DNA from 3 places in the Neobacillus sp. NPDC097160 genome. Region 3 is predicted to be linked to each of the others. Evidence: predicted binding sites of a transcription regulator. Region 3 holds the regulator's gene; each other region holds the start of a gene.
The links. Region 3 encodes Rex, which represses fermentation and respiration genes when NADH is low (regulators of the CRP and FNR family bind a similar motif). Its sites were predicted from a motif close to TTGTGAAATATTTCACAA; they were not measured.
Positions count from the first base shown of each region.

Region 1: the regulator Rex is predicted to act here: its motif matches at 1,851-1,868, upstream of nirB (nitrite reductase large subunit NirB).
Region 2: the regulator Rex is predicted to act here: its motif matches at 1,736-1,753, upstream of pflB (formate C-acetyltransferase).

Region 1 covers NZ_JBIWDU010000009.1:32,424-35,711, forward strand. The annotation lists gene ACIQXV_RS14035 (hypothetical protein) at 1-840, shown strand, start outside; gene ACIQXV_RS14040 (alpha/beta fold hydrolase) at 898-1,779, opposite strand; gene nirB (nitrite reductase large subunit NirB) at 1,992-3,288, shown strand, end outside.
Region 2 covers NZ_JBIWDU010000003.1:357,590-360,877, reverse strand. The annotation lists gene mprF (bifunctional lysylphosphatidylglycerol flippase/synthetase MprF) at 1-792, opposite strand, end outside; gene ACIQXV_RS06230 (cupredoxin domain-containing protein) at 1,046-1,498, shown strand; gene pflB (formate C-acetyltransferase) at 1,833-3,288, shown strand, end outside.
Region 3 covers NZ_JBIWDU010000022.1:86,834-90,121, forward strand. The annotation lists gene ACIQXV_RS25475 (polymer-forming cytoskeletal protein) at 1-691, opposite strand, end outside; gene ACIQXV_RS25480 (YhbD family protein) at 704-1,327, opposite strand; gene ACIQXV_RS25485 (redox-sensing transcriptional repressor Rex) at 1,438-2,097, opposite strand; gene moaC (cyclic pyranopterin monophosphate synthase MoaC) at 2,132-2,629, opposite strand; gene ACIQXV_RS25495 (ABC-F family ATP-binding cassette domain-containing protein) at 2,800-3,288, shown strand, end outside.

The sequences.
Region 1 (3,288 bases), on a different contig from region 3:
TTGTTATTTAAAGAGTGGCGCCAATCTCAATACATGGACAAATTTTCAAGAAATCTGATTACGATTGGATATGTATTATTTTTAATCGGGATCCCGTTAGATTTTACCTATCATATTGCTTATGGCATTGATTTAACCACATGGAGTCCGACCCATTTTATTTATTACATTGCAACGGGTATCATGATATTTGGAGTCTGGCGAGGATATTACTTGTATACCCGGGAGGTAAAGCCGACTTGGAAGTCGATGCATACGTGGTTCGGGATGTTTCTCCTTGAATGCTTGATGTTTCCAAATATGCAGCAGGAAAATGGCGCTATTTCCTATGATCAGTACATCCATGGGAAATCGATTGCTTCACAGGAAATACTTGAGTTGATTTCCGACCCTGCTTCGCAAATTTTCGGCGGCATTCCGGAATGGGTTTATCCAATCTATTCGGTACTGATGGTGGCGTTACTTACAGTGTTAATCATTCGTATCTGTCGTGATTTTACGATTCCGGCAGCGGCAGCGGTTCTCTATATTTTGTTACGATTTGTTGGTAAAGCCATTTTTGCAGCCGTAAGTTATCCAACATCCTATGTACCGATCACCCTAATCCTGATTCCGCTATTCTATTTCTTGTTTAGGAAGACCAGCTGGCTGGCAGGCCTCGCGGGCAGTGTAACCTACTTTCTTGTCCTGTTCGCCATCCATAAGTATGACATACTCATCACACCACCACTCGAATGGTGGGAACTCATCCCCGTTGCCATCATCGGCACACTAGTACCGGTAATCAATGCAATAGTCAAACCACAACTAGCAATAAAAAAAAATAAACAACCCGCATAACGTAAAAAGGGTGTCAGGCACCTTGCGGTGCCTGACACCCTTCTTTGTTTTGGCAAATTATTTATAGTGTAAATGGAGGAATTCTTTAATTTTGTAGTTGATTTCCTTCAGGTGTTTTTGTGATGGGAAGTGGCCCATATCGAGTGATTGATAGTTTGTTAGATTTGGGATGATTTCTTTTGCTGCTTTTTGGATCTTTTTCTCTGGGAAGAATACATCTTTCTGGCCCGCAATGACCATCGTTGGTGCTGTGTAGTTCACTAATTCCGTTTTCTCTGTTAATTTCGGCATTTCTTGTTCGAGTTTCACATATTGAAAGATGTTTCCGAGGACTTCTTTATCGATTTCTTTCATACTGTGCCCCGACATGTTATTGGCTATTTTGTTTATCTGCCTGCCTGAGCCACTAATTTTGAACAGCATTAACGGAACGAGAATTTTTCCAATCATCTCTAATTTAGAACCGAGCTGAATTCCGGCAGGAGATACTAAAACGGAACAAGCTATCTTTTCCGGCATAAAGGCAGCTAACCTTAGAATGATTCCTGCACCATAGGAAGGACCTACGAATGCTGATCGTTCAATATGGAAGTGCGCCATTAATTCTGATATCCACTGTGCAAAACTCTCATCACGTGCGGAAATTCTAGCTTCTTCACTAAATCCAGGATGACCGACTGTATCTGGGGCATAAATTCTGTAGTTTTCTAATAACGGTAAGAACCACGATAAGGTCATTGGATTGATACAATTTCCGCCTTGAAAAATAAAGATGGGCCGTCCATCCTTTGGCCCTGACACTAAAACATGAGTCTTCCCGAATGATGTTTCCACAAAAACTCTATCCAAATCAAGTTCAAGTTCCGCTAAATATTTCTCATAATAATCAAGAATAGTCCGTTTTCCTTTTTCGTTTTTATATATTGTATGGTTACTCATGTAACACCTCAACTATGTTAGATTATTCCAATTACTCCTATTATCAACGGAGTGCAGGCTTTATGACAAATATGTGAAATGATTCACAAGTTTACGTTGGAATGTGACGAACTTCACAAATTTATTAACCGTTCCGGATTACAATTTAACGATAAAGAAAACCTTACTTAACGTAAAAATGCAGATAAAAAACATATAGGAGTGACCCAACTATGAAAAAATTAGTGATGATTGGGAACGGAATGGCTGGAGTTAGAACGATTGAAGAAATCCTCAAACTAGCACCGGGACAATTTGAAATAACGATTTTTGGACAAGAGCCACACCCTAACTACAATCGGATTAAATTATCAACTATTCTTCAAGGCGACACAAGCTTCGAAGAGATCATTATCAATCCACTAGATTGGTATAAAGAAAACCAAATTCAATTATTTACAGGCGAAACTGTCGTAAAAATTGATGTGGAGGAAAAGCGTGTCATCAGCGATCAGGGCCGTGAAGTCGAGTATGATGAGTTAATTATTGCGACCGGATCAAATTCTTTCATCCTGCCCATTCCAGGTGCAGAAAAACAAGGCGTGACAGGGTTCCGTGATATCAAAGATTGTGAAATGATGATCAAGTCAGCAAATCAGTATAAAAAGGCCGTTGTAATCGGCGGTGGGCTCCTCGGGCTAGAAGCGGCAAGAGGTTTGCTGAACCTTGGCATGAAAGTGGATGTTGTCCACCTGATGCCGCATCTAATGGAACGCCAGCTCGACCCTATTGCTTCATCCTTACTTAGAGCAGAGCTTGAAGCCCAAGGCATGAACTTCTTAATGGAAAAAGAAACGGTCGAAATTCTTGGTGAAGAACGAGTCACAGGCCTGCGCTTTAAAGATGGCTCCGAAGTCGAAGCCGACCTTGTGGTGATGGCCATTGGGATTAAGTCCAATACAGCGGTCGCGAAAAACAGCGACATCTACGTCAATCGCGGCATTGTAGTTAATGACTTTATGGAAACAAGTGAACCGAATGTTTACGCGGTAGGGGAATGTGCCGAACACAGAGAAATTGTTTATGGGTTGGTTGCCCCATTATATGAACAAGGAAAAGTGCTGGCAGAGCGGATTTGCGGAATAGAAGCGAAACCATATGCAGGATCTGTTACCGGGACACAGTTGAAGGTGGCTGGTGTTGGCCTTTTCTCTGCCGGCGAAATTTCTGAAGATGGTTCAACGAAGTCGATCATGGTTTACAATGAATTTGACGGTATCTATAAACGGGTGTTAACACGAAATAACATGATTGTTGGAATTGTCCTTTATGGCGATACAAAAGATAGTACAAAGTTATTCAGAATGCTGACGAAAAAAGAAGATATTAGCGGGGTTTCCATTTTTCAAACAGAATGCTCGGGAAGCGGAACAAGTGATGATATTGCTTCCATGCCAAATGATGAACTAATCTGTGGCTGTAATGGTGTGACAAAAGGGGCAATTGTTGAAGCAATCCAAACGCAGAGTC
Region 2 (3,288 bases), on a different contig from region 3:
CTGCATTCCCCAAATAAATACTAAATCAAACGAGCCGAGCCCGCCTGGAATCATACTAATAATCCCGGCACATGCAGCAACAATATAGACAGGAAAAAGATTTTCGAAAGAGATCGAGATTCCGAGGATCCTGCTTAAAACTAAAATAGCTGCAAACACGGCGAACCATTCTATAACAGAAACAATGACCAGTCTAACACTCACACTAGTAGTAATTAATGTTTGATTGTCTTTTTTAGACTTAATCATATGTATAATTAAAAAAACAGGTAAGTATAAACCTACACCTAAAACAGCGAAGTAGAGCCATTTTGTATCAACAAACAGCGGAAAATGCCGGTAGCGGGTCGTTACAATCCAGGTTAGGAATGAAATTCCCGTTAGATAAAAAAGTGAAACAGAAGCAATGACTCCAAGGAGTCTCCGCTTGTCCTGTTCGAGCTTATGAAAAAAGTAAGTTCTTAGCATGGCACCGATTAACCCGCCAAAACCGATTAAATTAGAAAAGGAATTGGCGATAAACGATTGTTCCAGCAATTCTCTTTTTGATACCTTTAACCTTAAAACCCTTACTAAGATAACATCGTAGAGCAGCATAGGTAAAACGGCTGCAAAGGTAACTGCCAAGATTAATAATAAACTCCAGATATTCAGTTGATTTATTTCATTTTTAAGTAATTGGATATTCAAATTACCGGTAAATTTTTTAATCTCAATTATAGCGAAAATTAACAAAAACAGCGGAAAAATAAATTTTGCAGCTTTTAATACCTTCTCTTTTCTAATCCCCAACAAAATAACCACCTATTTTTTCATTCCTGATTTTACTATAAACTGTTCACCAGGAAAAACAAAGAAATATATTCCATCATGGATCATTGCATAGTTTTATTGTAGACATATTTTTTAGGGTTCAACCCTTAGCCAATCCCTTCAATATTATATTTCTATCCGTGTAATCAAAGTAATAAAACTTTAAAAAATAGACAAGTTTTTTAACCCACCTAGCATAAGTATTAATTAGGACAAATTATGGGGGGATATGATGAAGTTCTTAGTCTTTAAAAAGGAAACACTCCTTTTCTTTTTAGCGGTAGGTATTGTAATTGCCAGCCTTTCAGCTTGGTTTATGTTAAAAGCCGGAGATACAACAGTATTTAACCAGCAAAAAGATAAGGAAATTCGCGAAATTCATATGGTTACAGGAGAATTCAAGACCACGACAAAGGATGGGAAAGAAATAGAATCGTACCGCTGGGATCCCAGCACATTGATCCTCGAAAAAGGTGAAAAAGTAAATCTGTTTATTAGCGGTATTAACGGGGAAAAGCACCCTTTTTATATCGAAGGAACTACTATTAGAGGGACTGTAAAAAAAGGTGAGGAAACAATTGTTCCTCTTCAATTCAACAAAGAGGGGACCTATCGTTTAATATGTGAGGTTCATTCTGACAGAACCCACAATGGCCCGATGATTGCCTATATTGTAGTGGATTAAAAGCAGGATTCATTCCCTGCTTTTTTCATTTATAAAAGGCCCTGTTTCGTTAGTTAACACTATTAATACGTTGATATTAATAGTGTTTTCTTGTATAACAGTTTTATCAAATACTAACTTTTTTATAGTACAGTTTTAATTAAAGTTATCATCATGTTCACATAGTTTTCAAAATTGGTCCTCAAAAACCCCATTATAATGGCACTTCACAATATCTTAACAATTTCACCTCATTTCATGTGACATCTTTCACATTCAACCTGTTATACTTATATTAAGATTTAAATAGTAAATCTGTTATATGTTTTCTTAAAAATCTAAGAGGTGATAAATCATGGAACAATGGCAAGGATTTATTAAAGGAACATGGACTAGAGAAGTTAACGTACGTGACTTTATTTTGAAAAACTATAATCCTTATGAGGGTGACGATTCCTTCTTAACCAGTGCTACTGACGCTACAAACAAATTATGGGAGCAAGTAATGGAGTTAACAAAGCAAGAACGTGAAAATGGCGGTGTCCTTGAAATGGATACGGAAACTGTTTCTACGATCACTTCACATGGACCAGGATATCTTGATGAAGAGCTTGAAAAAGTAGTCGGTGTGCAAACAGATAAACCTTTTAATCGTTCGATGCAGCCTTTTGGTGGAATTCGGATGGCCAAAGCTGCCTGTGAAGCTTACGGCTACGAATTAAACCCTGAAATTGAAAAGATTTTTACCGAGTTCCGTAAAACTCATAATCAAGGTGTCTTTGATGCATATACAGGAGAAATGCTAAAGGCTCGTAAAGCTGGAATCATTACCGGACTTCCAGATGCCTACGGCCGAGGTCGTATTATCGGAGATTATCGCCGTGTTGCTTTATATGGTGTAGATTTCTTAATGAAAGAAAAACAAAAAGATTATAAAAATACAAGCAGTGTCATGACAGAGGATAATATTCGCTTACGCGAAGAACTTTCCGAACAATATCGTGCACTAAAAGAACTGAAAGAACTTGCAAATAGTTATGGATTTGATATTTCCCGCCCAGCGGAAACTGCACAAGAAGCATTCCAATGGGTTTACCTTGGATACTTGGCAGCCATTAAGGAGCAAAACGGGGCAGCGATGAGCCTTGGCCGCGTGTCAACATTCCTAGATATTTATATGGAAAGAGACTTATTGAATGGCAGACTAACTGAGCTGGATGCACAAGAACTAGTCGACCATTTTGTCATGAAGCTGCGACTTGTAAAATTCGCACGTACACCTGATTATAATGAATTATTTAGTGGTGATCCAACATGGGTAACAGAATCCATTGGCGGTATGGCATTAGACGGACGTTCGCTAGTAACGAAGAATTCTTACCGTTTCCTTCATACATTAGATAATTTAGGCCCAGCTCCAGAGCCAAACCTAACTGTTTTATGGTCAACACAGCTGCCTGAGAATTTCAAAAAATATTGTGCAAAAATGTCAATCAAAACCAGCTCTATTCAATATGAAAATGACGAGATCATGCGTCCGGAATATGGCGATGACTACGGAATTGCTTGCTGTGTATCTGCGATGGAAATCGGTAAACAAATGCAATTCTTCGGCGCTCGTGCCAACCTTGCTAAAGCATTACTCTACTCTATCAACGGCGGTGTCGATGAAAAATTAAAAATTCAAGTTGGGCCAGAGTATCAGCCGATTACCGCAGAAGTATTAAATTACGATGAAGTCATGCAAAAATTCGATAAAATGATGGATTGGCTTGCTGGACTTTATATTAACACCTTGAATATTATCCACT
Region 3 (3,288 bases):
TGGCCTTTTTATCTACTGTAAGCTCGCCTGTATATTCCACGAGACCAATTTCACATTTAGCCCCGATCGTAATATGATTGCCACGGACAACAGCTGCCTTTGTATTTTCCAATTCAATTTTGTCCCCTTCGATACATTCTGTTTCCAACTGTGTTTGCATAAAAGTCTTGAATAATCCCATTAATGGGGCTTTGTGTGTAACGAGAATCGTTTGCCCGCCTATTTCCTTTGCCTTACACTCTCCGAAAATTTTAATATCCACGTGATCAGCATTTAAAAGCCCGCCAATCCTAAATATGGATTCCGCATTAAACGTTTCGGCTTCACAATCCCCTTCGACCGTAAGCCTGCCTTTAATTTTGATTTCCTCTGCCTTTACCCTTCCACCGATAGTCGCTTTTCCCGCCACCTTGAAATGATCCACATAGAGGTTATTTTCAATTTTCGCTGTTCCATCCACTGTTAACATTTTGCATTCGAGATTCCCTTTAATTTTTCCGTTTCCGTTAACCTTCGCTTTATTCGTCATGACATTCCCGTTGACCATACCCGAACCATGACATTCAAATACTACACACTCTATATCGCTGTTAACTGTTCCTTTTCCATTGATAGTTACATGGTGAAATTCCCCGCCGTTTGCTGACCCAAAGCCGTTAAGATTCAGGTCTCCCCTTTTTTTCGTATCCATGGTCATTCTCCTTTATAATAGTTTCGCTTTCATCTCTTCCATACATTTCACAAGAGAAAGCTGCACAACGATTTTCGTTCCCTGTTCAAACTTTATTTCCTCCGTATTTATGAGTAAAAAGCACGATGAAACCCCCAATTTTCTTGTCAGCACGATTTCCCCGTTTTTCTGTTTGATTAATCCCCTATTATCCTTTACGACTTGAAGCAGCATTTTCCCTTCATCTAGGTTAATTTCCCCGGATTGCAGCAGCTTCTCTAATACATAGACTTCAAGAATTCTTGAAAAATCAAAATGTGATCCGCCCTTTTCATGCTCAAGATATAAGTCCATAACCGCACCCGAAACAATGTTACGTTTTACTAGTTCATCATTAGTGAAATGTAACTCTGTTACATTAGGAGAAAACATATCTGCCAGTTCATCCAAGGAAAGATTCTCTTTCATCGTCTGAATCTTGTCGATCCGTTCTAAGATCTTTTCTTTTGGAAAAAATGTTTCCTGGCCCGTAAACGTTGACTTTCGAACAAACCATTCCTCTGGAATGAGATCCTTTCGTTTCCAGCGATATAGCTGTCCGTACGAAATCCCTGCCATATCCAATAAATCCTTTTTAGAAATTAACTCCTCGCTCATTAGTAAAAACCCCTTTCTGTCTTATAATGTAACATAACACTGTTACGCATGTAAAGACTGAAAATAAAAAAAGGGCTATTCACCACTTTCTGTGAATAACCCACTTCAACTTATTCTTCTATTTCCTCTGTCTCTGTCGGATAATGCTTTAAAAAGTAAATGAGTGATTGCAGTTCTACTGCTAAGTCGATATGATGAACCCGAATGGACGGAGGGACATTTAATCTTGCCGGGGTAAAGTTTAATATCCCTTTCACATCAGCTTTCACAAGTCGGTCGGTAATCATCTGTGCTACGGGAGCCGGAACGGTTAGAATCGCAACTGATATTTGTGCATCCGTCAGCACCTTTTCCAATTCATCCATATTGTAAACCGGTACCTCGCGGATTTTGGTTCCCATTTTTGCCGGATCGACATCGAAAGCACATTCTATTTTTGTGTTATTATTTTTTAAAAAATTATAGTTTAAAAAGGCCGTACCAAGATTACCTACGCCAATTAACGCAACCTTTGTTAATTCATCCTGGTCGAGTGTTTTACGAAAGAAGGTTAGTAAGTAATTGACATTGTACCCATAGCCTTTTTTCCCTAATGCACCGAAATACGAAAAATCGCGGCGAATCGTTGCCGAATCGACCTTAACCGCTTCACTTAATTCCGCAGATGAGACCCTTTGCTTGCCGGAAGTATGCAGGTTTTTTAAAAATCGATAATAGAGGGGCAGCCGTTTGGCTGTCGCCTGTGGTATCTTCATCGTTTCATTACTCATAATCTCCCACACCCCTTTAAATTTTAGTTAACGATCATTTCACTTGTTCAGTTCGCTTAAAGTCACCATTTTTTCCGCCCGTTTTCTCAACTAAATAGGTCGGTCCAATGACCATGCCTTTATCGACTGCTTTACACATATCATAGACGGTTAAAGCACAAGCTGAAGCGGCTGTTAACGCTTCCATTTCCACACCCGTGTTCCCTTTTGTTTTAACCGCTGCAGCAATTTGTAATTGATAATTTTCTTGCTGACCCTTTTCCCATGAAAAGGAGATATTTACCCCTGTTAAGGGAATTGGATGACACATCGGAATGAGATCCCAAGTCTTTTTAGCCGCCATGACTGCCGCAACCTGAGCTACTGCTAAAACATCACCTTTTTTCATGTCATGATTGGTTATTTTTTCAAAAATTTCTTTACTAACCGTTATGCTGGAATGAGCCAGAGCGGTACGTGCCGTTTCCAGTTTGTCGCTGACATCGACCATCTTTGCTCTGCCTTCTTTATTAAAATGAGTAAATTCTACCATAAAAAATATCCTCCTATCCAAAAATAATACACTATTTTTCCTTTTATGTGTGTGAAACTTTGAACTTTTTTATCTGAGTAAAGACATCGCCTGATACTGAAAGACTAGCGCTTTATTGCCGACATTCCCTTTATACGGTACACTACTAGTATGTACAGAGGTGAATAAAGATGATTTTGTTGCAGGTTAATCAACTACAAAAATATTATGGCGCTGACCTTATTTTATCGAATATAAAGCTAGAATTACAAACGCGGGACCGAGTTGCCCTCGTCGGTCGAAACGGCGCTGGAAAATCGACATTATTGAAGATTATTGCCGGCCACTTGTCACATGATGGCGGTGAGATTATCAAGCCAAAAGAAGTGACGATCGGCTATTTAGCGCAAAATACCGGCCTTGAATCTAATTTGTCCATTTGGGAAGAAATGTTGACTGTCTTCGAACCGCTTCGCACGATGGAAAAATCACTGCGCAATCTGGAAGTGCAAATGGCCGATCCTAATGTGTTCGAAAACACGGTGAAATACGAGAGAATTATAAAAGAATATGATCAGCTCCAAGTGCAATTTAAGGAACAGGGAGGCTATCAATACGAAGCAGATATGCGCTCCGTCCTGCATGGGTTAAATTTTCTCGAAAGTTCCCTAATGATTTCT